Regions from separate parts of the Hoeflea ulvae genome, predicted to be linked through region 1. Evidence: riboswitches for the same ligand, from Rfam matches in the RefSeq annotation. Region 1 holds a riboswitch; the other holds the start of a gene.
The links. Region 1 has a riboswitch for thiamine pyrophosphate ahead of thiB (thiamine ABC transporter substrate binding subunit). Riboswitches for the same ligand answer to the same signal wherever they lie in the genome.
Positions count from the first base shown of each region.

Region 2: it holds a riboswitch for thiamine pyrophosphate, as region 1 does, so the genes downstream of both, OEG82_RS01370 (YkoF family thiamine/hydroxymethylpyrimidine-binding protein) here and thiB (thiamine ABC transporter substrate binding subunit) in region 1, are expected to answer to the same signal.

Region 1 covers NZ_JAOVZQ010000001.1:116,800-132,649, reverse strand. The annotation lists gene phbB (acetoacetyl-CoA reductase) at 1-242, shown strand, start outside; gene OEG82_RS00650 (helicase-related protein) at 1,877-5,119, shown strand; gene OEG82_RS00645 (RNA-binding S4 domain-containing protein) at 5,131-5,520, shown strand; gene fdxA (ferredoxin FdxA) at 5,797-6,135, shown strand; gene OEG82_RS00635 (CarD family transcriptional regulator) at 6,654-7,223, shown strand; gene OEG82_RS00630 (RNA polymerase factor sigma-32) at 7,471-8,340, shown strand; gene OEG82_RS00625 (M48 family metalloprotease) at 8,359-9,870, opposite strand; gene OEG82_RS00620 (thiamine ABC transporter ATP-binding protein) at 10,007-10,732, opposite strand; gene thiP (thiamine/thiamine pyrophosphate ABC transporter permease) at 10,729-12,351, opposite strand; gene thiB (thiamine ABC transporter substrate binding subunit) at 12,362-13,372, opposite strand; TPP riboswitch at 13,412-13,520, opposite strand; gene OEG82_RS00605 (thiamine diphosphokinase) at 13,584-14,237, shown strand; gene OEG82_RS00600 (ABC-F family ATP-binding cassette domain-containing protein) at 14,240-15,850, shown strand, end outside.
Region 2 covers NZ_JAOVZQ010000001.1:261,011-276,860, forward strand. The annotation lists gene OEG82_RS01350 (SLC13 family permease) at 1-992, opposite strand, end outside; gene OEG82_RS01355 (ABC transporter substrate-binding protein) at 1,132-2,115, opposite strand; gene OEG82_RS01360 (ABC transporter ATP-binding protein) at 2,118-2,885, opposite strand; gene OEG82_RS01365 (ABC transporter permease) at 2,882-3,670, opposite strand; gene OEG82_RS01370 (YkoF family thiamine/hydroxymethylpyrimidine-binding protein) at 3,675-4,283, opposite strand; TPP riboswitch at 4,278-4,391, opposite strand; gene OEG82_RS01375 (diguanylate cyclase) at 4,550-6,214, opposite strand; gene OEG82_RS01380 (hypothetical protein) at 6,485-6,913, opposite strand; gene blaOXA (class D beta-lactamase) at 7,121-7,924, shown strand; gene OEG82_RS01390 (MBL fold metallo-hydrolase) at 8,001-9,083, shown strand; gene dapF (diaminopimelate epimerase) at 9,164-10,042, shown strand; gene mtaB (tRNA (N(6)-L-threonylcarbamoyladenosine(37)-C(2))-methylthiotransferase MtaB) at 10,039-11,352, shown strand; gene ftsY (signal recognition particle-docking protein FtsY) at 11,377-13,047, shown strand; gene OEG82_RS01410 (septation protein A) at 13,044-13,757, shown strand; gene OEG82_RS01415 (GAF domain-containing sensor histidine kinase) at 13,833-15,110, shown strand; gene OEG82_RS01420 (SRPBCC family protein) at 15,128-15,850, opposite strand, start outside.

The DNA.
Region 1 (15,850 bases):
CCCAGGAAGGCGCGCGTGCCGGCATCACCGTCAACGCGATCTGTCCGGGCTATATCGGCACCGACATGGTCAAGGCGATTGACGAGAAGGTGCTCAACGAGCGCATCATCCCGCAGATCCCGGTCGGACGCCTGGGCGAGCCGGAAGAAATCGCCCGGGCCGTGGTGTTCCTGGCAGCCGATGACGCCGGTTTCATCACCGGATCGACGATCTCGGCCAATGGCGGTCAGTATTTCAGCTGATCGTTCTGGCAATCACCAGGATTTTGCGCCCGGCGGGAAACTGCCGGGCGTTTTCGTTCAAGGGGTTCCGGTTCGTGCGGCGATCTCCGCGCCGTCTTCAAGGGTGAGCGTGATCTCCCGTGGTCAACGCCTGGCACGGCTGGCGCCGTTGTCAGGAGGAAGGGCGCAAGGCAAGGACGATCTGGCCGGGCAGGCAGCACAGACAGGGGACGGGGCGCGGCCGTCCAGAGTTGGCGTTCATGTGAAAATTTCAGCCGTTCAGGGGGCCCATTGGTTAACAGACGGGGCCGCGGGGCCTGCGAAATGGGTGCAGATTTCCGGTCCGGTAGATGCTGCAGCCGGCCGCCGCACAAGATCTGGTGGGGAACAAAGCGGGAAATCCGTCAAAAGGCTGATTCGGTTCCGGTTCGTTCCGTCGCTGTTCCGAAGCTTAACAGAACCGGTGATATCCCGATGTCTCTTAAGGAAGTCTTTGGAATTGTTATCAAAACCTGAACGAAGCTTCAGCGCCGCGTAGAGCGCTGCGCCCCCGGTTTCAAAGGTTAACGGCCGGGGCAGCTGCGAGGTCGAGCCCATTCAGGCGTCAACTGCATATGGGGGGCGGCCATTCCCATATTGGCAGATGTTGGGTGGAACATAATGACAACACAGGCAGGTCTGTGATTCGGTGCCGCTTCGTTCCGGCGCTGTTCCGAAGGTTAACGCCGCTGTTCAAATACTCCCGAATGCCTTCAGGAAGTGTTTGGAAATCTTAACGAATTCTCACCCGTGCTGACGCCGGATATTCCCCTCTTCGCGGATGCGATTGCAGCTCAATCCAAATGTTAACGGCAACCGGTGATTTCGCGCCGGATCACCGGGCGGCCGATCTGCATCTGGTGGGCGGCCGGCTTCGGGCAGGCATATGTTGCGTGGAACAAAGCAAAAACACAACCAGGTCTGTGATTCGGTGCCGCTTCGTTCCACGGCTGTTCCGAAAGTTAACAGGCCTGGCCATCGGGACTTGCGAAGTGCTTGGAAAAGTTAACAAATCCTGACCGAAATCAGGACGGAAGCGACCGCAAAAGGCGCGCCGGGGAGGGCGAAATGACCGGCTCAAAGGTTAATCTCCGCAGCAAAAGGCGCTGCATCACAGGCCGGAGCCGGTCAGATTTGTGCCACAGCTGCAGCGTGGACCCATATCTTGCGGTGAACAAAACACCAACATCGGGCGATCTGCGATTCGTAGCCGATTCGTTCCGGCGCTGTTCCGATAGTTAACGCAGATCGTTAAAATGCGATCTATTGCGTTCATGAATTGTCAATAAAGCTTAACAAATCAAGAACAGATCAGGGCCGCGAACAGGGGACGGTGCGCGCACGGGCAGGGGCTCCGGTCCCTTGTTAACCTTTGTCGCTCGGTTGCGGCCAAATGCGGCAGCCGTGATTCAGCATATGGTGGCATGAGCGCCCGAATTTCCAAGATATTGCGGTGAACAAAAGCGGTATCAAACCGAGTCAGTGATTCGTCGCTGATTCGTTCCGCCACTGTTCCAGGTGTTAAATTGCGCGCATTGGCAGTCTTTGAGATTTGCCCTGTTTACGCTGCTCTGATGTGTTAGATAACAGCCGTCTTGAGTTTGATACGGACACTTATGCCCGCTTTGCGCAGCCATCCTCCAAAATCTTTGATCCTGTCCGGGCGTGGCGTCACTGCCGTGCTGGGCCCGACCAATACCGGCAAGACCCACTATGCCATCGAGCGCATGGCGGCGCACTCGTCCGGGGTGATCGGGCTGCCGCTGCGGCTGCTGGCGCGCGAGGTCTATGGCCGCATGGTCGACAAGGTGGGTGTGAACCACGTGTCGCTGGTCACCGGCGAGGAAAAGATCACGCCGCCGGGCGCGCGCTATTCGGTCTGCACGGTCGAGGCGATGCCGCAGGAAACCACCGCCGCCTTTGTCGCCATCGATGAAGTCCAGATCGCCGGCGATCTCGAGCGCGGGCATGTCTTCACCGACCGGATCCTGTCGCTGCGCGGCCGCGAGGAGACCTTGCTGCTGGGCTCCGCCACGGCGCGCGGGATCCTTGAGCAATTGCTGCCCGGCATCACCATTGTCGAGCGGCCGCGGCTGTCGGAGCTGCATTATGCCGGCTCGAAGAAGATCACCCGGCTGCCACGGCGAACCGCGATCGTGGCGTTCTCGGCCGATGAGGTCTATGCCATTGCCGAACTGGTGCGGCGCCAGCGCGGCGGTGCCGCAGTGGTGCTCGGGGCGCTGAGCCCGCGCACCCGCAACGCCCAGGTCGAGCTCTACCAGAATGGCGATGTCGACTATCTGGTGGCCACCGACGCCATCGGCATGGGGCTCAATCTCGATGTCGACCACGTCGCCTTCGCGCAGGACCGGAAATTCGACGGTCATTCCTACAGGCAACTGACCGCCTCCGAATTCGGCCAGATCGCCGGCCGGGCCGGGCGGCATCTGCGTGACGGCACCTTCGGCGTCACCGGTCAGGTGCAGCCTTTGCCGGAGGATCTGGTGCAACGGCTGGAAAGCCATGTGTTCGAACCGATCAAGATCCTGCAATGGCGTTCCAAGCAGCTCGATTTTTCCAGTCTGCAGATGCTGCAGGCCAGCCTCGAGCAAATTCCTGCGGTCCAGGGCCTGACCCGGGCGCTTCCGGCCGTCGACCAGCGCGCGCTGGAGCATCTGGTCAATGATTTCGAGGTGCGCGACCTGGCCAGCACGCCGAAAAACGTCGCCACGCTGTGGGACGTCTGTTCGCTGCCGGATTACCGGCGGATCGCGCCGGCGCAGCACTCGGATCTGATCGCCACGATCTACCGGGATTTGATCCGCACCGGATCGGTCAATGAGGATTTTCTGGCCGAACAGGTGCGCAGAACCGATTCCACCGATGGTGAAATCGACACTTTATCCGCCCGGATTTCACAGATCCGGACCTGGACTTATGTTTCCAACAGACCTGAATGGCTTGCCGATCCGACACACTGGCAGGAAAAGACGCGCGAAATCGAAGATCGATTGTCCGATGCGTTGCATGAAAGGTTGACGAAACGCTTCGTTGACCGCAGGACATCTGTGCTCATGAAGCGCCTGAGAGAGAACGCGATGCTCGAAGCTGAAATCAGTGTAAACGGTGATGTCTTTGTTGAAGGCCACCATATTGGACAATTGGCCGGATTCCGGTTCATGGCCGATGCCTCGGCAGATGGGCCGGACGCCAAGGCGGTGATCGCCGCCGCGCAGAAAGCGCTTGGCCTCGAATTCGAGGCGCGGGCGGCCCGCTTGCATGCGTCGGGCAATTCCGACTTCGCCATCGGATCGGACGGCACGGTGCGCTGGATGGGCGATCCCGTGGCGCGCCTGGTTGCAGGCGACCATATTCTCAAGCCGCGATCGATCCTGCTTGCCGACGAGCAACTGACCGGCGGCGCGCGCGATTTCGTTGCTGCGCGGATCGATCGTTTCGTCAATCACCACATCGCCACCGTGCTCAAGCCGCTCGACGACCTGACCCGCGCCGAGGACCTTGACGGCCTGTCGCGCGGACTGGCGTTCCGTCTGGCCGAAAGCCTGGGCGTCCTGTTCCGCCGCGATGTCTCGGAGATGATCAAGGATCTCGACCAGGCAGCGCGCGCCAGCCTGCGCAAATACGGTATCCGGTTCGGCGCCTATCACATCTTCATGCCGGCGCTGCTCAAGCCCGCGCCTGCCGAGCTGGTGACGCTGCTGTGGGCGCTGGTCAATGACGGCTTCACCAAGCCCGGCTATGGCGACGTGACGCCGCTGCTGGCTGCCGGGCGCACCTCGGTGGCGACCGATCCCGAGATCGACCGTGAATTCTACCGCCTTGCCGGGTTCCGGTTTCTGGGTAAGCGCGCCGTGCGCATCGACATTTTGGAGCGGCTGGCCGATCTGATCCGCCCCGCGCTGCAGTGGAAGCCCGGCGCCCAGGGCGCACGCCCGGAAGCTGCCTATGATGGCCGCCGCTTCATCACCACCACCGGCATGCTGTCGATTCTCGGCGCCACCCAGGACGACATCGAGGAAATCCTCAAGGGACTGGGCTATCGTGCCGATGCCGTGCCCGCCGAGGAGGCGCAGACCCATATTGCCGGGCTCGACGCCGCGCAGGCCGAGACCGGTGCTGCGACCGGTAGCGGACCCGTGGTCGAAGTCGTGGTCTCGCGCACTGCCGCTGATCGCCCGAACAAGCTGGCGGCCGCTGCGGCCGGGGACGATGCCGCAGCCGCACCGGCTGATTCCGCGTCGCCGGCCGAAGCGGAGGCTCCGGGCGAAGCAGCGGCAGAGTCTGCCGCGCCCGAAGACACCGCCGGCCAGTCTGCGCAACCCGTGGCCGATGCCCCGGTCGAAGCGAATGAACCGGCATCTGCGGATCCGGCTCCGGCGGCCGTGACAGCGGCTGAAGAGCCGAAAGCGGAGGCATCCGCCGAGGATGCCGATGCCGAGGCGCTGCGTCCGGTGCTGTTGTGGCGGCCCGGCGGCCGGCAGGATGGCCAGCGCGGTCCGCGCCAGGCGCCCGGCGAGGGCCGTGGCCGGCGTGACGGCGGCAATCGAAATCCCCGTTCCGACGCCAAGCCGGCAGGCGAGGGTGGCGGCGAAGCTGACGCGCGGCCCGGCAAGGGACGCCGCGGCAAACCCGGCCATTCCGGCAAGCCCCAGCATGGCAAGGGCGCACCGGGCAAGGGCGGTCCCGGCAGGGGCAGGTCCGGCGAAGCCGGGTCGGGCAAGGCAGATGATGCCCATCGCGGCAACCGGACCGACCGGCCGCAGCGCAAGGAGCGGCCGATCGATCCTGATTCGCCCTTCGCTGCCCTGGCGGCGTTGCGCGACAAGCTCAAGAAATAGGCCTTACCCTGGTGGACCAGCCGGCGCGACAGCGGATAGACAAATGGCTGTTTTTCGCGCGCACCATCAAGTCCAGAACCCTGGCCGGCAAATTTGTCAGCAGCGGCAATGTCAGGGTCAATCGCGAGAAGATCGATCAGGCCAGTTTCCTGATCAAGCCGGGCGACGTGCTGACCATCTCGTTCGAGCGGCGCATCGTGGTGCTGAAGATCCTGGGTTGCGGCCAGCGCCGCGGCCCGGCGCCGGAAGCGCAGCTTCTGTATGAGGACCTCACTCCCAAACCTGCTGAAGCCGGACAGGCGCCGATCGTCCCGGCGGCACGGGAGCCCGGTGCCGGCCGGCCGACCAAGCGGGACAGGCGAAAAATAGATCAATTCAACAAGCCGGATGATGGCGCATGATTTTGTCTTGACCGGCACCTGTTGGGGCAAAGACATGCGCAAATTGTGCCGGCTGCCGCGAGCTTGGTTCGGCACGATCCGGGTGCGACGCCATGGCGAAACCAGATGTCTTGCAAAGTGGCGGTAAAGCCGGTACCTCACCGCCGTTGTTTGATGCAGCGCCGCGGGCCCGTCCGGACCGGCGAGGACGGCTGCACCGCTCGAAAATGATGCATGATGTTTCGGTCGACATGAAACCGCCCGTGCGCCCCATGCATGAAGCTTCAGGAGAGACGTATGACCTATGTGGTGACTGACAATTGCATTCGCTGCAAATATATGGACTGCGTTGAAGTCTGCCCTGTGGACTGCTTCTACGAGGGTGACAACATGCTGGTCATCCATCCTGACGAATGCATCGACTGCGGCGTGTGCGAGCCCGAGTGCCCGGCAGAGGCGATCAAGCCGGACACCGAGCCGGGGCTGGAGAAATGGCTCGAGGTCAACACCGAATATGCCGACAAATGGCCCAACATCACCATCAAGCGGGATGCCCCGGAAGACGCCAAGAAGTTCGATGGCGAAGAAGGCAAGTTCGAGAAATACTTCTCGCCGGAGCCTGGCGAAGGCGACTGATCTTGTGCTTTGCGACAGTGCGGGGGTGGCTTGATCTGCCCGGGCCGGTAGTGGCGCAGGTGACCACAAGCGGCCGGGCCAGCCTCTGGGTTCCGCCTGGAAACTGCCGCGATGCAGCGAAATTTCGTGACGCATCGCAGCATTCCGGCGGTTGCACTGCTGCTTGCTTGTGCAAACCATGGCGCGATTCCGGTGCCCTGTCCGCAGCCGCTGGCGCAAATCATTGATTTACCCCATATTTTGTGGTACACATAGCATTACTGACATCTTCAAGGCGCCGTCTGGGCGAAACAAGAAGCAAAAACGGAAGCAAACGTCCCTTACAGCGGCCTCTCTTTCCTTGCAGTGCAATACTGCCGGGCAGTCACGTTCCGCGAGATATTTGTTGCGAAATTTGCCTTCTATCGCCCTTGAATGGCGCAGTCAGTGCGAATGCCCCCGGCTTTCGCAGGACCTGTCCGGGCAACCCATGCCCGGCTGCCAGTGTCCGTTTCCGTAACAGGGAGTTTTGAAAACGCATGACAACCCAGCAGAAAAAACCGTCGCAGAGACAGGGTTTCAAGACCGGTGAATCGATTGTCTATCCCGCCCATGGCGTCGGGCAGATTGTCGCCATCGAAGAGCAGGAAGTTGCAGGACACAAGCTTGAATTGTTTGTGATTGATTTCGAAAAAGACAAGATGCGCCTCAAGGTGCCGGTCGCCAAGGCGTCGACCATCGGCATGCGTAAATTGTCCGAAACGGATTTCGTCGAGCGCGCGCTCAAGGTCGTTCAGGGCCGTGCACGGGTCAAGCGGACCATGTGGTCGCGCCGGGCGCAGGAATATGATGCGAAAATCAATTCCGGCGATCTGATTTCGATCGCGGAAGTGGTGCGTGATCTGTATCGCGCCGAGAACCAGCCGGAGCAGTCCTATTCCGAGCGTCAGCTCTATGAGGCTGCGCTTGACCGGATGGCGCGCGAACTTGCCGCTGTCAACAAGATGTCGGACACCGAGTCGGTGCGCTTGATCGAGGTAAACCTCAACAAGGGCCCGAAGCGCGGCAAATCCGGTGAAGAAGAAGGCGCGCAGGAAGAAGCTGCCTGACAGCCTGTCTCTGAGAGACCCTGACAAAAGCCCGGGCCGCCCAGCGTGCCCGGGCTTTTTTGTGCCTTGCGCACTGCGCCCAGCCCCAGCGGAAATCCGCCGATTTGCCGGCCCGGCAGGGAGCGGGGTGGAGCCGCAATCGCAACCCGGTGAGCGGGCTTCACAGCTATTTTACCCGGCTTGATGAACCAAACCGGGTGTTGATGCGTAGAGTCAGGCAACACTGCGACAATCACAGGAGGGTGACATGGCCACGAAAGCGATCACTGCAAACCGGCAAATGGTTCGTGCCGCGATGGCTGCTCCCTATCTCGAACGTGATGAGGAGCATGATCTGGCGGTCCGCTGGAAGGATAACAAGGATCAGGACGCGCTGCACAGCATCACCATGGCGCATATGCGGCTGGTGATCTCGATGGCGGCCAAGTTCCGCAATTACGGGCTGCCGATGAGCGACCTGATCCAGGAAGGCCATGTCGGGCTTCTCGAAGCCGCGGCCCGGTTCGATCCGGAACGCGAGGTGCGCTTTTCCACCTATGCCACCTGGTGGATAAGGGCGTCTATCCAGGATTATGTGCTGCGCAACTGGTCGATCGTGCGCGGCGGCACCAGTTCCGCACAGAAATCGCTGTTCTTCAACCTGCGCCGGTTGCGGATGCGGCTTGCCCAGGACGATCCGGCGCTCACCGAAAGCGCCATGCATTCACGTATCGCCAATACATTGGGCGTTCACGCCAAGGATGTGGCGGTGATGGATGCGCGCCTGTCAGGCTCGGATTCCTCGCTCAACGCGCCGATGTCTGACGGCGAGTCGGGCGCGTCCTCGGAGCGGATGGACTTTCTCAAGAGCGATGAGCCATTGCCGGACGAGCAGGTGTCGACGATCATCGACGAAGAGCGCCGCCATATCTGGCTCAGCGACGCGCTCGATACGCTCAACCCGCGCGAATTGCGGATCATCCGCGAACGCCGGCTGGCCGAAGACGGTGCCACGCTCGAATCCCTCGGCGAGGTGCTGGGAATCTCCAAGGAACGTGTACGTCAGATCGAGAACCGGGCGCTGGAAAAGCTGCGCATGGTGCTGACCACCCGGACACCTGAAATCGCCAGCATGTGATCACCCGCCGGCAGCGACTTATCTGTCAGTGACGATCTTGACCCTTTGCCCCGGCGTGAGGCTCGCGCCCGGGGCGATGGCGTTAAGCAGGCGGAACAGCTCCGTCCTGCGCTCGACGCCGCGCATCCGGGCCGACAGGGACGCCACCGTGTCGCCCTGACCGACGGTGACCACGCGGATGCGCAACGGCTCCAGCGCCTTGATTTCGCTTGCCGACATCTTCTTGAAGCTGGCCCGGACCGCCGATGCGATACGCTCGAGATCTGTGCTGTTGCGCGGCGCCGCGGTCAGAAACCGGTAGATCCGGTCTTTCAGGCGGATGACGGTGATGTCGAAATCCCACTGGTCGGCGCTGGCCCGTGCCGTTGCTGCCGGCAGGCCGCCGACCCTGGTCTCGCGGATTGAGCCTTCATCAAGTCCGGTGACCCAGCCGCTGGCCATATATTGCGCCAGCGAGCGGCGGCTGGCGTCGGTCACCCCGTCAAAGCGGATTGCCAGATCACCCGGGCCGGTTGCCACCACGGCGGCCGCATTGTTGTCTATGCGGAAGCCGTTGGGCACCGAGAAACGGATGCCGAGCACCGGGTGCAGGAATTCCGTGCCGCGAACATAGCCTTCATTGGGACTGTCGCCGAACAGCAGACCGTCAATACCATCAAGATAATAATCGCGGCCGCGATCGCCGACGCCTTCCGGGCCGAAGGCGCGGGCGTGGCTGCGGGCGAGATCGATCCGCTGCGGCGGATTGGGGTGGCTGGCCAGGAAGTCGAGGCTGACATCGGCGTCGGGATCGACGGCGCCAAACTGCTGGTTGGCGTTCATCGATTCGAGGAACCGCGGCGCCGCATAGGGATCATAACCGGCTTCACCGAGCATCCTGACCCCGATCACGTCCGCCTGCAGTTCCTGGTTGCGCGAGAACGCGGCCAGCGACAGCTTGTTGCGCGCGACCGCCTGGCGTCCGGCAATGGAATTGGCAAAGAGTTCTTCCGCCACCTGGCCGGCGATCTCGACCTCCCTTTCGCGGCGCTGCCGCTCGAGGCCGTGATTGGCGGTGACATGCGCCATCTCGTGCGACAGCACCGCCGCCACTTCGGACGCGTCATTGGCCAGCGCCAACAGGCCGCGGGTGACATAGAGATAGCCGCCGGGCAGGGCGAAGGCGTTGACCGCGGGCGAATTGAGCACGGTGATGCGGTAGGCCTGGCTCGGATTTTCCGACACCAGCGTCAGCGCGCCGACAATGCGTGCGACCAGGCGCTCGGTCTTGGCGTCGCGAAATTCGCCGCCATAGCTGGCGATGATGCGCGGGTGCTCATTGGCACCGATGCGCGTGCGCGGGTCGGAGGCGCCGGCCTTTTCGGCAGTCTGCGGCGAATCCGAGGGGCTGACGGTGGGCTCATAGACGTCGACACCCAGCGTCTGGCAGCCCGACAGCAGCAGGGCTGCGCCCAGCACGGCGATCGCGAGCGAGGACAGTGGTCTGCCTGGGGCTGCCTTGCGGGAATGGGGGGCTGCGATCTTGGCCATGGTCCGGTTATACGCTCGATCGTTGTCACGCCGGTACGGAGGCTTGGTGTCGCAAGCCGGGCGATGGCTCACGGTCTATCTGACTTCGCGGCGGTTCTCCAGTGCCAAACGCTCGCGTCGAAATTGTGGCAAGGTTTCAATCGCCGGGTGTACTGCCGAGATAGGTTACAAGCTCCGGCAGGTCCTGGCGTTCGAAAAATCCCTCCGCTGGCGCGTCCGCGGCGATCCGGCCCCGGGAGATGAACAGGATTTCATCGGCGGCGGTGCGGGCCTCGTCCGGGTCGTGGGTGACCATCAACACGGTGGCCCCGACATCGGCCCTGATCTCCAGCATCAGGTTGAGCATATCGGCGCCAAGTCCCGGGCCAAGGCCGTCAAAGGGCTCGTCGAGCAGCAGCAGCGGCTGGCGGCGGACAAAGGCGCGGGCCAGCGCCACCCGCTGCCGCTCGCCGCCCGACAGCGAACCGGGCTTGCGACGGCCGAAGCCAGCCAGGCCGACCCGGTCGAGCGCGGCCTCGACGCTGGCCCATTCGGAGGTGGACAGCCGCAAAGCGGGATTGAGTCCCAGTCCGACATTGGTGCGGATGTCGAGATGGGCAAACAGGTTGTTGTCCTGAAACACCATTGAGACGCTGCGCTCGGATGGCGGCAGCTCATTCATCAGCGCTCCGTTGAGCAGGATCCGGCCGCTGCTCGGAGCAAGGAACCCGGCGGCGAGATTGAGCAGCGTGGACTTGCCGGCGCCGGACGCGCCGAGAATGGCGGTGACACTGCCGGCCTGGCGGCTGAAGCTGAATTCGGCGCTGAGTTCGCCGATGCCATAGGTGACGGCCTCGAAGGCAATTGCGGGCTGCTGTGTCATCGGGCCTTGTTTCCGTTGCGGTTGCCGAGCCGGTCGGCGGCCAGCATTAGCCCCATGGTAAGGCCTCCGAGCAGCAGCGCCAGCCCTGCGGCGTCGTCGGTGCGGTAGCTGCCGAGTTTCTGGTAGAGCAACCAAGGCAAGGTGATGATGCGGTCGCTGCCAAACAGGGCGATGGCGCCCAGATCGCCCAGCGACAGGGCGACGGCGAAAACAAAGCCCGTGGTCAGCGGCAGCACCAGCGCCGGAATGTCGATCTGCCGTAGCCGGGAGACACCGGTGATGCCCAGGGACAGCGCCAGGCGGGAATTGCGTTCCATGGCGCTGCGATGGGCGGGCTCGATCACCCGCATGACAAAGGGCAACGCCATCAGCGCATTGACCGTGACAATGACGCTCAGCGGCGCCAGCAATTGGCCGACCCCGCCGCCCAGCATCAGGAACCAGCCGGCGCCAAGCACGACCGGCGGCACCAGCAGGGTCAGCGATCCGGCCGCGCCCGACAGGCCCGACAGCAGGCCCAGCGCCGGCGAGGCAGGCGCATCATCGGCCGAATAGCGCGCCCGAACCAGGAGACTGGCGAGCAGCACGGCAAGCATGGCGGCGGCCAGGCCGATCAGCAGACTTGTCACTGCCGCCCGCCAGAACAGGGGATCGGCGAGAAGGCGGCCAAGGTCCGCGGCCAGTCCGGAGATCACCACCGCCAGCATCGGCGCAGAGACAAACAGGCCGGCCAGCCCGATCAGCATCGCGTCGGGAAGTGCCCGGAGTCCGCCGGGGGCATCGGGGCGGCTGGTGCGTCCACCCGAGGTGCTGCCCGCCTCGGAGGGGGCGGAGATCAGCTTCAGCCCCAGCATCACCGCGAGGGTCAGGCCGATCTGGATCGCTGCCAGCAGCACCGCGCGGCCGGGATCGAAATCAAACCGCAGCGCCTGGTAGATGGCCACTTCCAGCGTGGTGGCCGCCGGGCCGCCGCCGAGCACCAGGACAAGGGTGAAGGAGGTTGCGCAGAGCATGAACACCAATCCGGCAGCACCAGCCGCCGAGCGGCGCATGGCCGGCCATTCGATCAGCCGGAACAGGCTGAAGCCGCCCATGCCAAGATTAGCGGCGGTCTTCCAGTATTCGGATGGCAGGCGCTCGAGCGCGGGCAGAATGAAGCGCACGGCCAGCGGCAGGTTGAAAAACACATGGGCGAGCAGGATGCCGCCGAGGCCATAGATCGAGAACGGGGTCTCGGCGCCCAGAAACCCCAGCCCCTTGTTGACGACGCCATTGCGGCCCCAGACCTCGATCAGACCGAGGGCTGCGACCAGCGGCGGCAGGCCGAGCGGCACCGCGAACAGGCTGACAAGCCAGCGCCGCCCGAAGAATGCGGGGCGGCGGGCCAGCGCGCGGGCCAGGGGAATGGCAACCAACAGGCTGAGCGCGGTCGACAGGCCGGCCTGCATCAGCGTGAAGCGGGTGATCCGCAGCAGGTAATCGGCTTGCGTGGATGTGAGACCCGTCGCCGCGCCGTGCAGCAGAAGCACGGAGACGGGGATGGCCAGGGCCAGGCCGACAGCGAGCAAGGCGGCAAGGCCGCTTGCCCGTGCGGCGCGATGTTCGGCCCTGGTCAGCATCAGGTCAGGATCACCGGCTCATGGCGCCGAGCCATTCCTCGATCCAGGCGGCGCGGTTCTCAGCCACCTCAGCGGAGCCGTAGAGGAATGTCTTTTGCGGCGAGACCAGCTTTGCGAAAGCGTCCGGCAGCTCGATGCTGACCGGGGCTGCCGGTAGCATCCAGTTGTTGGTCGGAATCTCGTTCTGAAAGCCCGGCGTCATCATGAAGCCGAGGAACTGCCTTGCCAGGTCCTTGTCCGGCGCATTGGCGAGCAGGCCTGCGACCTCGATCTGCAGATAATGGCCTTCGGCAAATTCAGCGGCCTGGTAGCGGTCGGTTTCCTCGGCGACCATGTGGTAGGCCGGCGAGGTGGTATAGGACAGCACCATCGGCGCTTCGCCCGAGGTAAACAGGCCGTAGGATTCCGACCAGCCGGGCGTGACGGTCAGCACCCGCTTGCTCAGCGTCTCCCAGGCCGCCGCGGCGTCATCGCCATAGACCGATTTCATCCAGAGCAGCAGCCCCAGTCCGGGTGTCGAGGTGCGCGGATCCTGAATGACGATTTTCTGCTGCGGATCGCCCTCGACCAGTTCCTTGAGGCTGGCCGGCGGAGTGTCGACCGCCTCGGTGTCATAGATCACGGCGAAATGGCCGTAATCATAGGGGATGAAGACATCATCGCTGTAGCCGCCCGGAACCGAGACGGCGCCGGTCTCCAGACCATGGGCCTCGAACAGTGAGGTGGCCTTGGCTTCCTCGACCAGATTGGTGTCGAGTCCGAGCACGATGCCGGCTTCGGCCTTGTCGCCCTCGAGCTTGAGGCGGTTCAACAGTGCGACACCGTCGGCAACGCCGACCCATTTGAGGTCGCAGCCGCAATCGGCTTCAAAGGCGGCTTCGATCTTTGGGCCGGGGCCCCATTCGGCGGTGAAGCTCTCATAGGTGTAGATGGTCAGCGTCCTGTCGGCAGCGGCCGCAGGCTGGGAGAGAATCGGCACAAGAGCTGCCAGGGCAAGCGGGGCAAGTCGAAATTTGCGCATTGTTCGCGCCTCCTTTTGATCAAAAAAACAGGAATAGGCGCGATGAGCACGTCTAATCCCTCCGCCGGTACAAACCGGATCAGGTTCTTCGGGTTGGCCATCCGGCCTCTCAGCCCGGCGAAAACGCCAGGCACCCCGTTAGAGCGAGACAAGACATAGAATTTCTTCCAGACGCTGGCAAGTGCGCGCAAAGCTGCTATTGGCTTGCGCCATGACACCTGTTTCGACATTTGCAATCCTGCTTGGCGGGGCGCTTGAAATTGACGACCGCGTCCGGGCGCTGATCGACGGCGCGCGCGCGATCGCGGCGGATGGCGGCATGGCGCATGCCCCGGCGCTCGGGCTCACGCCGGAATTGTGGGTCGGCGATTTCGATTCGACCTCGCCAGAGCTGACCGAGGCCTTCGCCGCCACACAGCGGTTGCCATTTGCCGCCGAGAAGAATTTCACCGATGGCGAACTTGCCATTGAACAGGCGATCGACCGCGGCGCACAGCGGCTGGTGCTGGTCGGCGCCTTTGGCGGCGACCGTACCGACCACGCCCTGTCGCATCTGCTGCAGGCGGTCACGCTTGCCGAGCGCGGGTTGGATGTGGTGCTGACCTCGGGCGTGGAGGAGGCCGTGCCGCTTCTGCCGGGCAGTCTCGAACTGGACTTGCCGGCCGGATCGCTGTTTTCGGTGATTGCGTTCACCGCGCTCGGAGGGCTCAGCCTGTCCGGCGTCAAATACCCGCTCGATGCCGCCGATATTGCATTTGGCGCATCCCGCACCATTTCGAATGTGGCTGAGGGTCGGATGACCGCCAGCCTCCTTTCCGGGCGCGCGCTTGTCGTCGCCCGCCCTCATGATTTTTCAGGAGCCTGATCATGGCGCCTCCCATTCTGAAACTAGATGATATCGCGCTTTCCTTTGGCGGCGCGCCGCTGCTGGACGGCGTCCACATGCAGGTGGAGCCGGGAGACCGGATCTGCCTTGTCGGCCGCAACGGCTCGGGCAAGTCGACGCTTCTGAAGATTGCCGCCGGCCAGGTCGAGCCGCAATCGGGCGAGATCTTCCGGCATCCTTCCTCGACCATCCGCTACCTGCCGCAGGCGCCGGATTTCGAAGGCTTTGCCACCGTCCAGGCCTATGCCGAGGCAGGGCTCGGGCCCAATGACGATGTGCACCGGGTCAATTACCTGCTTGAGCATCTCGGCCTTGATGGCGAGGCCGACCCGCAGACCCTGTCGGGCGGCGAGGCGCGGCGCGCTGCGTTGGCGCGTGTGCTGGCGCCGGAACCCGACATCCTGCTTCTCGACGAGCCGACCAACCATCTCGACCTGCCAACGATCGAATGGCTGGAAGACGAGCTGTCACGCAGCCGCGGCGCGCTGCTGGTGATTTCGCATGACCGGCGCTTTCTCGAGCGCGTCAGCCGCGCGACGATGTGGCTGGACCGGGGCAAGTCGCTGCGGCTCGACCGCGGTTTCGAGCATTTCGAGGCCTGGCGCGACCAGACGCTGGAAGCCGAAGAGCTCGAGCAGCACAAACTTGGACGGCAGATCGAGCGCGAGGAGCACTGGCTGCGCTACGGCGTGACCGCGCGGCGCAAGCGCAACATGCGCCGGCTTTCGGATCTCAAGACCATGCGCGCCGAGCATCGCGGCCACAAGGGCCCGCAGGGCCGGATCAATGCCCAGGTCGCCGAAAGCCGCGATTCCGGCAAGCTGGTGATCGAGGCCGAAGGCATCAGCAAGACCTATGGCGACATGCCGGTGGTGCGCGACTTCTCGATGCGGATCAATCGCGGTGACTGCATCGGCATTGTCGGTCCCAACGGCGCGGGCAAGACCACGCTTCTGAAAATGCTGATCGGCGAACTTGAGCCGGATACCGGTTTTGTCCGGCATGGCTCCAAGCTCGACATTGCCGTGCTTGACCAGCGCCGCGAGGTGCTCAACCCGGAGGAAACGCTGGCGCATTATCTCACCGATGGTCGCGGCGACAGCCTGATCATCAATGGCGAGGCCAAGCATGTCACCGGCTACATGAAGGATTTCCTGTTCCAGCCGGAGCAGGCGCGGACCCCGATCCGCAAGCTCTCGGGCGGCGAAAAAGCCCGGCTGGTGCTGGCAAGGATACTGTCGCAGCCATCCAACCTGCTGATCCTTGATGAGCCGACAAACGACCTCGACATGGAGACGCTGGATCTGTTGCAGGAGGTCGTCACCTCCTATCCCGGCACGGTGATCCTGGTCAGCCATGACCGTGATTTTCTCGACCGCACTGTGACCTCGACGCTGGCGCCGGCCGATCCCAAGGATCCGGACGGACGCTGGATCGCCTATGCGGGCGGCTATTCCGACATGCTGGCCCAGCGCGGCGCCGAGGCGCGCGAGAAGAAGGCACGGTCCGCCCAGGACGCGGCGAGCCGTCCCGCAGCGGCGCCGAAGGCTCAGGCTGCAGGCAAGGAGTCCGCGCGCAAGCTTTCCTTCAAG
Region 2 (15,850 bases), 140 kb from region 1:
TGGATCAGCCGCAGCCCCAGCATGGTGCGGCCGACCACGCTGGCCTCCTCGGGCACGATGGCCTCGACCAGGCTCAGTGACTTGCCCATCAGCCCGCCATGTTCCTCGGTGCCGATGGTGTTGAGTTCGGCCGCGCCCATGAAGGCCTCGATCTGTTTCGGATCGCCCTCCAGCACCAGGAAATCGCCTTCACGGATCTCGCGCGCCTGGGAAAAGCCGGGCAGCCGCTTGCCCTGCCGGGCAAGGCCCAGAATGGAGACATCGTTCTCGTCGGCCAGCGGGTAGAGTTCGCCCACCGACAGGCCGATGGATTTGGAGCCTTCCTTGACATGCGCTTCGGCGACATAGAGTCCGGCGTCGCCTTCCAGCGACATCGCGTCGGCGCGGGCCGGGATCAGCCGCCAGCCGATGAAGGCGACATAGGCGATGCCGGTGATGGCCACGGCAAGCCCGACGGGGGCGAAATCGAACATCGAAAACGGTTGGCCCAGCACATCCTGGCGGTATTGCGCAATCACGATATTGGGCGGTGTGCCGATCAATGTGATCATGCCGCCCAGAATGGTGCCGAAGGACAAGGGCATCAGCGTCAGCGACACCGCCCGCTTGGCCTTGCGCGCCGCGTCCATGTCGAGCGACATCAACAGCGCAAGCGCTGCGACATTGTTGATGATCGCCGACAGGACGGCGCCGGCCACCGCCATGATGCCGATATGCACCGGAAGCGCGCGGTCGGGGCTGGTGACGAAACGGGCGATGAATTCGACCGCGCCGGAATTCATCAGCCCGCGCGAGACGATCAGCACCAGCGCGATGATGACAACGGCGGGGTGGCCAAAGCCGTGAAAGGCCTCATCTGGCTCGATCAGGCCGGCCATCACCGTGACCAGCAGCGCCACGAAGGCAACCAGATCATAGCGGATGCGGCCCCAGACCAGCATGCCGAACAGGACGATCAGAATGGCAAAAAGCATGATCAGGTCAGTCGACATCGATCCGGTCCCCATTGCGGCATGCCCGTGCAGGCCTGCGACTTGGGTTGCATGGCCGCCAGCAGGGGTCAACCTGTTTTGCAGCCGGCGCGGCCGGGACCGGTCGGGATCCGTGCCACGGTCCCGGCCGGTCTTGTTTCTAGTGGGCCAGATAGGCGTTGGTGGTCCAGGACGACACGTCCGGCATCGTCTCGAGCACATCGCCATTGGCGTCACGCAGGATCCCGGCGGAAAACAGGAAGCCGGTGATGCCGGTGACCAGCGCCGGATCGATCAGCCCGACGGCTTCGCCTTCATCCTTGAGGAAGCCGCCATCGACCAGGGCCTGCATCGAGGCGTGGACCAGCTCGGGATTGGACAGCATGCCGCCGGTTTCGGCGATCAGCATGTCGGCGGCGGCCTGCGGGTTTTCCGCGGCGAAGCCATAGCCGCGCTGCGCCGCCTTGACGAAAGCACCGGCGGTTGCCGTGTTAGCCGCAAGCCAGGTGGCGTTGCCGCCCAGAAAGGTGGTGTGCTGGTCCGGCACGCCGTAATCGGCATAGCTGAAGGCGCGTTGTGGCCGGCCAAGCAGCACGGAATTCACACCCTCCCAGGTGCTGACTTCCAGCGTGAAATCCACCGAGCCATTGGCGAGCGCTTCATAGGCCGAGGTGCCGAGCGTTACCGTGTCGAATGTGCCCTCGCCGCCATCATGCTTGATGATCGAGGAGATCAGCGCGTTTTCCCAGGCGCTGCCGAAGCCTGCATAGATCTTTCCATCAAGATCGGCGGGACGCTGGATGTCGTCGCGCTCGCCATTGAACACCAGCCGTCCGGTCTCGTGCTGCACCACCGCCATCACCGCGGTCATGTCAGCACCCATGGCGCGCTGGCTGTGGAAGCCGACGGCGCTCAGGATTCCGAACTGGGCGACACCGGTCGACACCAGCGTGCCCGACGAGGTGTCCGTATAGGGCAGGATTTCGACATCGAGACCGGCCTCGGTGAACCAGCCTTTGGCCTGGGCGACATAGAGCCCGACATGGTTGGTGTTGGGCGTCCAGTCGAGCGCAACGGTGAGCTTTTCCGCGGCCTGCGCCGGCAGGGCAATGAGCAGGGCGAGGGCTGTGAGAACATGTTTCATGGTCAGTCTCCGGTTTGGGTGAGAAGGGTGTCGAGCAGTTGGGCTTCGAGCTGGACGGCTTCGGCCGAAGGCGCGTGGCCGAGGCGGGGACGGGGGCCGGGCACGGTGAATTCGGCGATGATCCGGGCGGGCCGACGCGAGAACACATAGATCCGGTCCGACAGCGCCACTGCCTCGCGCACATCATGGGTGACCAGCAATGTGGTCCACTGCGCCTGGCTCCAGCGGCGCTCGAACCAGCCCTGCATCTCCGCCCGGGTCAGCGCATCGAGCGCGCCGAAGGGTTCGTCGAGCAATTGCACGGCGCGGTTCTGCACGATGGTGCGCAACAATGCCGCGCGCTGGCGCATGCCGCCCGAAAGTTGCGCCGGATAATGCTGCTCGAAACCGTCAAGCCCGAAGGCCGCAAACAGCGGCAGCACCCTGGCGCACGCCTCAGTCCGATCCATGCCCTGGACTTCCAGCCCGAGAATGACATTGTCGATGATCCGCCGCCACGGCATCAGCGCGTCGCGCTGCGGCATGAAGGCGAAGGCTTCGGGCTTTGAGGACAACGGCGCGCCATTGACGCTGATGCTGCCGCGATCCGCAGACAAAGCACCGGTGAGCAGCCGGAACAGGCTGGACTTGCCGCATCCGGACGGCCCGAGGATCGAGACGAACTCGCCTTTGGCCACATGCAGCGAGATGTCGTCGAGCACCGCGGTGGCGCCCAGGGTCAGCGAGACTGAATCGAGCTCCAGCGCAATGGCATTGCCGGGCGCGCTCATGGCGCAGCTCCCGCATGGCGCCAGCCCAGCACGATGCGTTGCAATAGCGCCGTGGCGCCGAACAGCACCAGCGTCAGCAACGAACTGATCACCACGGCGGCCAGCATCAGGTCCGGGCGAAAACTGTTCTTGGCGTTGAGAATGACGATGCCGAGACCGGCGCGGGCGCCGACATATTCGGCAAATATCGCCGCCACCACCGCATAGGTGATCGAGATCCGCAGGCCCGCGAAGAAATAGGGCATCGCCGAGGGAAAGCGGGCGCGGCGGAAAATGCTCCACCGCGAGGCGCCCATCGAGCCGAGCAGCGCCTCGATGTCGGGCTCGGTGGAGTCGTAGCCATCAACCAGCGCCACCAGCATCGGGAAGAAGGTGACCAGCGCCACCAGCAGGATCTTCGGCGTCAGCCCGAAACCGAACCACAGCACCACCAGCGGCGCGATCGCCACCAGCGGCAGGGTCTGGCTGATGACGAACACCGGAAACAGCGCCCGTCTGAGCTTCGGGGTGAAATCGATCAGCAACGACAGCGCGATGGCCACCGAGACCGAGAATGCGAAGCCGATCAGCGTTGCCTGCAGCGTCGGTAGCGTGTTGGCCCAGAGCATGTCGCGATTGGCGACGATCTGGCCCGCCACCCGCGAGGGCGCGGGCAACACCAGCGGCGAGATGCCCGAGACCCGGACATAGATCTCCCACAGGCAAAGCGCGGAAAGCACGCTTAGAATGGCCGGCAGACCCTGGACAAGCCTTGCCGCCGGAGCACCGGACGGAAACTGAGCCATGGGATCAGCTGATCGAAGGGCTGTTGGCGGAAACCGTCAGATCAATGGTGACATGGCCCGCAGGTGGACCGAAGCGGCAGAAGGCCTCCTGCAGCGTGGCAAACACCGGGCCGGAATCGCCGGTCAGCCTTGTGCAAAAATTCTTCGACCGGTCGAAACAGCCGCTTGATTTGAGAAAGTCGATGCAGCCCATGATCTCGGCCATGTGGTCGCCGGCACCCATGACGTAGAGCGAGAACTGCGCCCGGGCGGTCTCGCCGGTCTCGGGCGCTTCAGCCAAGGCGGCCAGTGCCCCGGCCTGGCGGCTTGCAAGCGGCTCGGAGGGATTGGCCAGCGCTCCGGTCTGGCAGATCGGATCATCGGGTTCGCCGGGGCATCCGCGCGACAGCGTGGCGCGAAGCACGACATGATGCCGGGAAGCGGCGGCGGCGACATAGAGATCGCGCAGGGCCGGAAACAGCACTTCCGGCGGGCCGACAATCAGCGTCGAGATATCATCGGTCTCGATCCTGAGCCGCTCGCGATACGGATCGAGCGCCGAGAGCGACGACAGGATCACGTCGACGAACCCGTCGGTCATGGGGTAAAGGGAGATTTGCGCGCCTGCGAACATCTTGGTTCCTCCTTGCTACGCTGGCATTATCCAGATCAGCTTCGAGGGTACGTGGGCTTGGCGCCCACATCTCAGCCGCGGCTCTACGCGGCACCCCTGTGGTGAGGCGCATTCAACAGGATTTGCATGCAAATGCAAGGGTTTTGCCGCCCTCCCTGCAGATTTTTTTGGCGGTCTTGGAACCACTGACAGGAAAGGTCAGCGGTCCCGTCCGACGGGATCATGACAGAGCGCGAGCGCGGACATCCAGTTGCAACTCGGATGGATCAGGGCAACGCTGCCTTGCGATCTGCCGGAACCACGGGCATGTCGTGGCCTCCCGCAGGGCCCTTGCCAACGGACCCTTCCCGCGCCATTCCGTCGAGATGCTCTCCCCAGACGGTGTCATTGTTGCGCCCGGAAATCTTGGACCGGTACAGAGCGATGTCCGCCGCCTTTGAGCATGCGGCCAGCGACGTTCCGGCTTCGGGAGCGACTGCAATTCCGGCCGAAAAGGACAAGGCGTCCTCCAGCTCGGCAATGGTCCGGGTGGCATATTCATGCCGCCACTGTGCGCATCGCGCCAGCGCCTGGTCGCGGCTCGTGTCCGGCAACACGATGAGGAATTCCTCACCGCCATGGCGGAACGCCATTTCCGAGTCGTTCAAGCTGTCGCTGAGGATCGTGGCAAAGGACGCCAGGACCTTGTCGCCGACATCGTGCCCGTAGCGGTCATTGACCTGCTTGAAATAGTCCAGATCCACGATGATCAACGACACCGGTTCCTGTCCGCTCGCACCCGACAGCACCGGCGGGATGACGGTGCTGGCGTGGCGGCGATTGAAAAGCCCGGTCAGATGGTCGTGAAATGCCTGCTGTTCCAGCTTTTGCTGCAGACGCAGGTTTTCTTCAAGACGAAGCTTCAGCGCCTGCCCGGCATCGGAGAGTTCTTTCTGCGCGGCTTCGCGGGCGGTGACGTCGCGCAACACGATCATGACACTGCCTTGCCGGCCCCATGGTTCCAGCGGCTGGATGGACACCTCGAAAATCTTCCCCATGGCGGTGAAATGAACGAGGGGCTTTCTGCTCTCCCTCTGTGCGTTTGCTGCGAGGAATTGCATCAGCGGATTGGATGACGGGAGTTTTGTCCCCACGGTTTCAGCGCTGAATCCTGTCAGTTTCTCTGCCGCCGGATTGACCTCGAGAACCAGGCCGCTTGGCTCCAGCACCACGATCGGATCCGGCAGGATCTGGAAGATGATGTCTCGCGCAATCGGCGGTGCGATGAACAGCTTTCCGCGATGATGCGCAAACAGGACGGCCATCACGGTCGCGCTGAAGGCAAATGGCGTAGGGTCATCGTTGAAGAGCCGGAATTCGAACAGGACGAAAGCCGCATTGCATGCCCAGGGCACACATGTTGCGACCAGGAGCGCAATCATCTGGCGCCTGTGCAGACGAGACGCCCGTTTCAGCTGCGAAATCGACAGCAGGCAGGCCATCAGCATGCACAGATACATTCCACCCAACAACGCATAAAACAGCCATCCATAGGCGAAGCTCGGCCGCTCTGTGTTGATGATGCCGGTGTAGATCCAGTGGTGATAGCCATCCGTCAGCGCAGCGAAACCTGCAAGCGCGCTGAGGACGAGCATGAGGGCGATTGGCAGGGGTCTGGTAACCCGGCTGAAGCCTGCATGATCAAGAAAGCCTGCCGACCAGAACAGCGGCGTGGCGATGATGCCGAACCAGGCGAGTCGATTGAAGAGGATCTTGTCCGACAGTTCCGCACTGTTGAGCCGCAGCACGACCATGGCGATCCACCAGACCGACGCCACCGCCGCCAGCGCGAAGGCTATGCGCCCCGGCGCTACCGGCGACCGGATGATTCGTCCGACAACAAGGATCGCGAGCAGTGCGATCACCAGCAGGGTCGGGGTCGAATAATTCATCGTCGGTCCTCAAGGCGTTCCGGCAGAGCGGGTTCCGCCGCGCAGCCAGGGATTTCTGATCCAGCCATACGCGAGTATTCCTAACGAAGCTTTGTCATCCGCCACCTAATCTTGCCGCCCTGAACCCGGGCCGGCAAGCCGCGACGCCGCCGCGCTGCGGCCTGCAGGATGGTTTGTGACGGCACCGGCCAGACAAGGATCGCGCGGCGCCGGAAAGGATTTCCCGGCACCGCGTCTGGTTTTCATCACCTCATGGGGCTGAAGCCTGTCTCAGTGCGACCGCGCGTTTCCAAGGAAGGACACCTTCATCTTGCCCGAATAGGCGTTCATCTTGGCGCCGAACAGGGCGTGGTGCTTCTTGGCCAGGTAGGAATATTCGCTTCCGCGGCAGTCGAGCATCTTGATCTGTCTGTAGCCCGAGCGGCGCAGGTTCTCGGCACCGCTGCGGCAATCCTTGCGGCTCACCTTGACCACTTCATTCTTGCGGCCGTTGCGGTGATCGCGGGTGGTGTCCTGCTTGGTGAGGCGGTGGTCGCGGGTCTGGACCGGCGCCGGCGCCCGGTGATCGCGGATCTTGCGTTCGACGGTGGCACGATGATCGCGGGCATTGATCGATGAATCGGCGGCCCGAACCGGGGTCTGGGCGAGGACGGCTGCCAGGCTGGCGGCGGCGAGGGTGAGAATGGATTTCGTCAACATGATGTGGCTCCCTGTGATGTGTGCTTCAATGACCCCACCATGACCCGCAGAGCTTGAACCGTTTCTGAAGCCAGCATTCATGGTCGGTTCATCTTGCCTGTCCGGCTTAGAGGCCGAAGCAGTCCGCACCGTTGCGGGAGCCCGCAAACAGTGTCAGAACTGAGCTCTCACCCGAGCCTGACCTGCTGCCATGCCGGACCCGAATTCATGAAATACATCCTCCCGGTTCTGATCCTGCTGATCTCGTCGGCCTCCGGCGTAAGCGCAAGAACCATCTGCACCCTCATCGCCGATGCCAAATCCGGAGAGCTGTTGCTGAGCCAGGGGGATTGCAGCACCCGGGTCACCCCCGCCTCGACCTTCAAGATCCCGCTCGCGCTGATGGGATTTGAGTCGGGCTATCTCACCGGCGCACATGCACCGGTTCTGCCTTATAAGGCAGGCTATCCTGACTGGGGCGGGAGAAACTGGACCCAGCCCACCGATCCGCAGCGCTGGATGAAATTTTCTGTCGTCTGGTACTCCCAGCAGCTCACGGCTGCCTTGGGCATGGCGGAATTTCAACGATACACGCAGGCTTTCGGCTACGGAAATGCCGATGTCTCCGGCGATCCGGGCAAGAACAACGCGCTTGAACGCGCCTGGATCAGCTCTTCGCTCAAAATTGCACCGATCGAGCAGATCGCGTTCCTGCGTGGGCTGGTCAATGGCGATCTGCCTGTCAAACCCGCCGCCCGTGATCTGACCTTGGCACTGGTCGAGGCCACACCTGCGGCCGGCGGATGGACGATTTTCGGCAAGACCGGAGCTGCCTGTCCGCGCCAGGCGGACGGATCCTTCGACAGGGCGCGCGGCTGGGGCTGGTTTGTCGGCTGGGCCGAAAAAGGCGACCGGACTGTGGTGTTTGCGCGGCTCAACCAGGATGAAAAACGCGAAAAGGGCTCCGCCGGGATCAGAAACAAACAGGCGTTCCTGAAAGCGTGGCCCGAGCTGATCTCGTCCGGTCCGTGATCGCCGGCCATGCAATCCGGGCCGGTCAATTCCGTCCTGCCTTGACCGCATGGCCCTCGCCCCCATATTTCAAACCATGAAACGTCGCTCCTTTCTCAAATTTTCCGCGCTTGCCGCCCTTTTCGGCCTTGGCGCATCGGGGACCTCCATGGCTCTTTCCCGCAATGCCAACCGCTATCATTCCGGTCCGGTCAGCGATCATTTCGACGGGACGCGGTTCTTCAATCCCGACGGCGCCTCGCCCAAGGGATTTTCCGATCTGCTGAAATGGAAATTCGGCGGCACCCAGGTGAAATGGCCGGCGACCGTCACCAGCCCCTTTGCCCCGGCACGGCCCGACCCCCGGGTCGAGGGCGATGCGCTGAAGATCACCATGGTCGGTCACGCCACCATGCTGATCCAGACGGCCGGGCTCAATATTCTCACCGACCCGGTCTGGTCCGACCGCGCCAGTCCGCTCTCCTTTGCCGGGCCGAAGCGGGTCACCGCTCCCGGCATTGCATTCGAGGATCTGCCCGAGATCGACCTGGTGCTGCTCAGCCACAATCATTACGACCATCTCGATCTTGTCACACTGGCGCGGCTCAGACAGGCGCACAATCCGCTGGTGGTCACGCCCTTGGGCAATGACGCCATCATCCATGCGCACACGCCGAGCATGCGGGTGATCACCGCCGACTGGGGCCAGTCGGTCGAATCCGGTCCGGCCACCATCCATTTCGAGCCCTGCCATCACTGGTCGGCGCGCGGCATGAACGACCGTTCGATGGCGCTCTGGGCGGCCTTTGTGATCGAGACCGCCGGTGGCAAGATCCTGCATATCGGCGACACCGGCTTCGACAAGGGCCGGCCCTACAAGAACGCCCGCGAAAAGCACGGCAAGTTCCGCGCCGCGATCCTGCCGGTTGGCGCCTATGAGCCACGCTGGTTCATGAAGGATCAGCACCAGAATCCCGACGAGGCGATTGACGGCTTTCTGATGTCGGGCGCCGAATTTGCGCTGGGCCATCACTGGGGCACCTTCCAGCTCACCGACGAGGGCCGCGACGCGCCGGCGGAGGTGCTTGATGCCAAGCTGGCCGAAAAAGGCGTGGCCAAAGACCGGTTCCGGCCGCTGCATGCCGGCGAAAGCTGGGAAGCGCCCGCCACGAGCGTTTAGGCGCTGAGCCTGGTGGCCCCGCACTGGTAATTGCGGTGCATTTTTGCCATATAGGCCGTCAACAGCAACGGATGCGCAGCATGGAACCGATGGTCCCTTTCGCCAAGATGAACGGACTGGGCAACGACATTGTCGTCATCGACATGCGCGGCCGCAGCGATGCCGTGACTGCGGAAGCCGCGATTGCGCTGGCGTCCGGCGAACGCACCGGCTTTGACCAGATCATGGCGATCCATGACACCGAGATTCACGGCGTCGATTACCGCATCGACATTCTCAACCGCGACGGCACCCGCGCCCAGGCCTGCGGCAACGGCACAAGATGCGTGGTGCAGGCGCTGGCATCGGAAACCGGACGCAAGAGTTTCACCTTCAAGACGCTGGCCGGCATTCTCAATGCCGAAGAGCACGAGGACGGGCTGATCTCGGTCGACATGGGCGTGCCGGAATTCCGCTGGGACAGGATCCCGCTGGCCGAAGAGTTTTTCGACACCACCCGCATCGAATTGCAGATCGGCCCGATTGACGCGCCGCTGCTGCATTCGCCCTCGGTGATGTCGATGGGCAATCCGCATGCGATCTTCTGGGTCAAGGACGATGTCTGGGCGCATGATCTCGAGCGCTTCGGACCATTGCTGGAAAACCACCCGATCTTTCCCGAACGCGCCAATATCTCGATTGCCCGGGTGATCGATGCGTCGACCATGGATTTGAGAACCTGGGAGCGCGGCGTCGGCCTGACCCGCGCCTGCGGCTCGGCCGCCTGTGCGGCCGCCGTCTCGGCCTCGCGCACCGACCGCACCGGCCGCGTCGTCACCGTCAACCTGCCCGGCGGGCCGCTGAAGATCGACTGGCGCGCCAACAATCACGTGGTCATGACCGGCCCGGCCGAATGGGAATTTTCAGGCCGGGTCAATCCCGCAACCGGCGGCTGGCTGGCTGAAGAGGCGGTAGCGTGAGCGGTGTCCGCGTCCTGACATTCGGATGCCGGCTCAACACCTTCGAATCCGAGACCATGCGCACCGCGGCTGAGACCGCCGGGCTCAACAATGCGATTCTGGTCAACACCTGCGCGGTGACCGCCGACGCGGTGCGCCAGGCCGGGCAATCGATCCGCCGGGCGCGGCGCGAAAACCCCGATGCCCGCATCGTCGTGTCGGGCTGCGCCGCCCAGACCGAGCCGGAGACCTTTGCGGCGATGGCCGAGGTCGACGCGGTGATCGGCAATGACGACAAGGGCCGGGTTTCGACCTATCGCAAATTGCCGGATTTCGGCGTCGCCGAGAGCGAAAAGATCCGCGTCAACGACATCATGTCGGTGCGCGAGACCGCGCCGCAGATGATCGAGGCGGTGTCCGGCCATGCCCGCGCCTTCGTGCAGGTGCAGAACGGCTGCGATCATCGCTGCACCTTCTGCGTGATTCCCTTTGGCCGCGGCAATTCCCGCTCGGTGCCGATGGGCGCGGTGGTCGAGCAGATCGCCAAGCTGGTCGACAATGGCTATGACGAAGCCGTCATTACCGGGGTCGACGCCACCAGCTATGGCGCCGACCTGCCCGGACAGCCAAAGCTCGGCACGCTGGCCGCCACCATTCTCAGGCAGGTGCCGGAGCTGAAACGGCTAAGGCTGTCGTCGATTGATTCGATCGAGGTCGACGACACGCTGATGGATCTGATCGCCAGCGAACCGCGCTTCATGCCTCATCTGCACCTGTCGCTGCAGCATGGCGACGACATGATCCTCAAGCGGATGAAACGGCGGCACGGCCGCGACGATGCGATCAAGTTCTGCCGCACCGTGCGTGATCTCAGGCCGGGATTTGCCTTCGGCGCCGATCTGATTGCCGGGTTTCCGACCGAGACGGAAGAGATGTTTGCCCGCTCGCTCGACATCATCGACGAATGCGGCATTGCCTTTCTGCATGTCTTTCCCTATTCGCCGCGGGAGGGAACCCCGGCGGCACGGATGCCGCAGCTTGACCGCGGCCTGATCAAGCAACGCGCCGCGCGGCTGCGGGCCCATGGCGACAAGGCCTATGACGCGCATCTTGCGGACATGGCCGGAAAGGGCGGCACGCATTCGGTGCTGGTCGAGTTTTCAGGCACGGCGCGGACGGAAAATTTCACCCCGGTGGTTGCGTCAAACGCGCCAAGGGGCCAGATGGCGGTGATACGGGTGACCGGACGGGATGGCGATCACCTGACCGGCGAACTGGTTGGCACGGCAGCGGACGACGGGACCCCTCTCCCGACCCGCGCCACGGGCTGACCCCAGCAAGGACGGCAGACAGGCATGGCGCTCAACTTCATCAAGAAAGTTTTCTCCTTCGGGCGGAACAAGGAAGTCGTGCCGGATCCCGCGACCGAACCGGCACCGGAGGCAGCAACACAGAGCCTGCCCGAGACGGCGCCTGCCCCAGAGGCACCCGCAGATGCGCCAGAACAGTCCTTCCCCCAGGACGGCGCCATGCAGTTCACCCCGGAGACAGCCCCCGCGGACGAGCTGTCGCCGCCTGCACCTGCCGACGAGGACCATGCCGGCGAACCGCCAATCCCGGATCAGCCGGCCGAAACCGCGGCCGAAGCCCCGGACGAGGGGCTGCCCCCCGAGGAGATCACCGCCGATCCGGCGATTGCGCCTGCACCCGACGGCGAGATCCCGCCCGCGCCCGAAACTGCGCCCGAGCTTGCAGTGACGCCTGCACAGCCGGTCCATGCCGAGCCCGTGGCCGAAGGCCCCGAGGACGGGCTGGCGCCGGAGGAACTAACCGCCGATCCCGCCATTGCGCCGGTCCCCGATGAGACTCCTGCTCCTGCGGTCGCACCGGTTCCGGAAGAAGGGCCCGAACCCGCAGCACAGTCCGAGCCCGAGCCCGAGCCCGAGCCGGCAGCACAATCCGAGCCGGAACCAGAGCCCGCAACCCAGCCCGAACCGGAGCCGGCACCGGCGCCGCTGCCGCGCAATGTGGTGGTTCGCGACACCGTTTCTGCGCGCGAGCCGGTTGTGGCGCCCGAGCCCGTGCAGGAAGAGAAATCCAACTGGTGGCAGCGTCTGCGCAAGGGACTGTCGCGCACCTCGGGCCAGCTCACCGGCCAGATCAGCGGCATCTTCACCAAGCGCAAGCTGGACGAGGACACGCTGGAAGAACTGGAGGATATCCTGCTGCAGGCCGATCTCGGCGTCGAGACCGCGATGCGGATCACCGATGCGCTGTCGGCCAGCCGCTATGGCAAGGACATTTCACCGGCGGAAGTGCAGAAGGTGATGGCCGACGAGATCACCCGCGTGCTCCAACCGGTGGCCAGGCCGCTGGAGCTCGATCTCAGCCACAAGCCGCATGTGATCCTGGTGGTCGGTGTCAACGGCACCGGCAAGACCACCACCATCGGCAAGCTCTCTGCAAAGCTCAGCGCCGGCGGGCTGAAGGTGATGCTGGCAGCCGGCGACACGTTCCGCGCCGCGGCGATCGAGCAGCTCAAGATCTGGGGCGACCGCACCGGCTCGAAAGTGGTTTCGACCAAGCTCGGCGCCGATGCGGCGGGGCTGGCCTATGAGGCCTTCGAGACCGCGCGCACCGACGGCGCCGATGTGCTGATCATCGACACCGCCGGGCGGCTGCAAAACCGCACCGAGCTGATGGACGAGCTGGCCAAGGTGGTGCGCGTGATCGGCAAGCTGGATCCGGAAGCGCCGCACACGGTGCTGCTGACGCTGGATGCCACCACCGGCCAGAATGCGCTGGGCCAGGTCGAGATCTTCAAGAATGTCGCCGGCGTCAACGGACTGGTGATGACCAAGCTCGACGGCACGGCGCGCGGCGGCATCCTCGTCGCCATTGCCGCAAAACATAAATTGCCTGTCTATTTCGTCGGTGTCGGCGAGGGTGTAGACGATCTCGAACCCTTTGAGGCGGCCGATTTCGCATCCGCCATTGCCGGACAACCGGCCGGAGACATGACATGAGCGCCCCCATCGAACACGGCAACAACAAGCCACCCGAAGCCGGGGCTGCCGAGACCGAAATCCATGTGTTCGAGCGCGATCCGGGCGATCCGCAGCGCAAGCATGTCAATCCGCTGCTCAAGCTGGTGCTGGAGCTGGGGCCGCTGATGGTGTTCTTCTTCGCCAATGCCCGGGGCGCCTGGATCTCCGAGCGGGTGCCGTTCCTGGCCGATATCGGCGGTCCGATCTTTGTCGGCACCGCCTGTTTCATGATCGCCACCGCGATTGCGCTGACGGCCTCCTGGATGCTGACCCGGACGCTGCCGATCATGCCGCTGCTGTCGGGCGTCATCGTGCTGATCTTCGGCGCGCTGACGCTGTGGCTGCAGGACGAGACCTTCATCAAGGTCAAGCCGACCATCATCAACACCATGTTCGGCGTGATCCTGCTGGGCGGCCTTCTGTTCAAGAAATCCTTCCTTGGCTATGTCTTCGATTCGGCCTTCAAGCTCGATGCCGAAGGCTGGCGCATCCTGACTTTCCGCTGGGGCCTGTTCTTCCTGCTGATGGCGCTGATCAACGAGGTGATCTGGCGCAATTTCTCCACCGACTTCTGGATCACCTTCAAGGTCTGGGGCAACATGCCGCTGTCAATCGTCTTCACGCTGATGCAACTGCCGCTGATGCAGCGCCATGCACTGCCCGAAGAGGTGGAACAGAAGCAGGCCTGAGACGCCGATGCGGCCGGAAGGCCGTTGCCGGCCTGAAGCCGGAACCCGGGCGAAACCAACGGAGGACTGAGCCAGATGAATGAAATAGCAAAGCGCACAGCTCTTCAAAGCCATGCTGCCTATCTGGCGGGAGACCATGATTTCCAGTCTGACATAGACATCATGACCGGCAGCGAGGTGATCGGCACGGTGTTGGAAACCATCATGCTGGCCACCAATATGCGCTTTGCCGCCGTCGCCCGGGTGACGGCCGACCGCTGGGTCGCATGCCGTACCGTTGACGAGGTCAATTTCGGCCTTGTCTCCGGCGACGAGATCGAAATCCGGTCAACCTTCTGCCAGTCGGTCCGCACCACCGGACAGCGGGTGCTGTTCAATGATGTTGCCACCGACGATGTGTATCAGAACCACCCCATCGCGATGAACTTCGGCATTGTCAGCTATGCCTCGATCCCGATCTACCGCAGCGATGGCAGCTTCTTTGGTACTTTATGCGCCATCGACACCGAGGTGCGCGATGTCAAGCATCCGCGTGTTGTCGCCATGCTGGAAATGTTTGCCAGCGTGATCAGCCAGACGCTGGAGAACGAGGAACAGTTGGCCGCTCAGGAACTGCTGCTCAGAAAAGAGCGTGAACTGGCGCAGATTCAGGAAGAATTTGTCGCAGTTCTGGGTCACGATCTGCGCAATCCGGTCGCTGCATTCGGTGCAGGGCTTCGCCAGCTTGAAAGACACCCCGAACCTGGAAAAATCACAGCGGTTCTGCCGCTGATGCGCTCCTCGATGCGCCGCATGAACGAACTGATCGACAACATCATGATGCATGCCAAATCCCGTCTGGGCGGCGGCATCCGCATCGCGGCAACCCCGGACGCGCCGCTTGCACAAGCCATCAACGACGTGGTGGAGGAAATCCGCATGGCAGCGCCGCAGCACCGGATCGACCTCGATTTGCGCTTCGACGGACCCGTACATTGCGATGCCTCGCGCATTGCCCAGGCGGTTTCGAACCTGTTGTCGAACGCCACCAATCACGCAACTCCCGGTTCGGCAATCGCCGTCACGGGCACGGATGCCGGCGGTGAAGTGTCAATCACGGTCTCCAACCGCGGCGAGCCGATCCCCGACAACCTCATCGGCGATCTTTTTCGCCCCTTCCGGCGCGGGCAGAAGGCAACAAGCGAAGGGCTGGGACTGGGGCTGTTCATCGCCGCATCCATCGCCCGGGCCCACAATGGCAGCCTTGATGTCGAGTGCCAGGACGGCATCACCGCCTTCGCGCTGAAGCTGCCCCGTCCTGCCGGCAACCCGGTGCTCGAAAGCGAAACACCGGGTGACCGGCAGCACGACTGACCCGGGCACACTGTTTGTCACGAGGCTCCAATGAAGCGCGCGAGCTTGCCCAGGGTCTGCTGGCCCAGCTCGACTGCGCCAAAACCCTTGGCCTCCTGGAACTCGGCTGCGGTAGCGAACACCATGCCCAATGTGATTTTGGTGGCCCCGTCCTCCTCCTCGAAGGCGACCCAGGCATCGGCGTGTTTTGGCCCGTTCTCGCCCCAAAGCAGCGTGTAGCCGATCCTGTCTCCGGTCTTGACGTCGCCATAGAGGTGATGATTGGGGTAGACCGTGCCGTCCGGCCCGATCATGTCGAACACCCATTCGCCACCGGCGCGCAGGTCGATCCGCTTCGTCTTGCAGGAAAACCCGTCCGGGCCCCACCATTTGGGCAGCGATTCGGGATTGAGCCAGGCGCCCCAGACTACATCGCGCGGCGCCTTGATCACTCGGCTGAGCAGCATAGTCCGCTCGCTCACCGCGTCGAGATTATCGAGCCCGGCGCCGTATCCCTGGCGGTAGCCATATTCCATGTCTTCCGACAGCGATGACAGCTGCACGGTCACGACCATCCGGCTGCCTTCGCCCTGGCTGGAGAAATTTGCCGTCACCAGCGACGCCGACTGGGTGATCCCTTCTGACGAGATCACCTCGTAATTGACGCTGCACAGGGCGGGCTGCAGTTCCAGCCAGCCAGCCTCGCAGCGGGTGTCGGGATGGCCGTCCACCTTGCACAGCGAGATCTCGCGTCCGCCGAC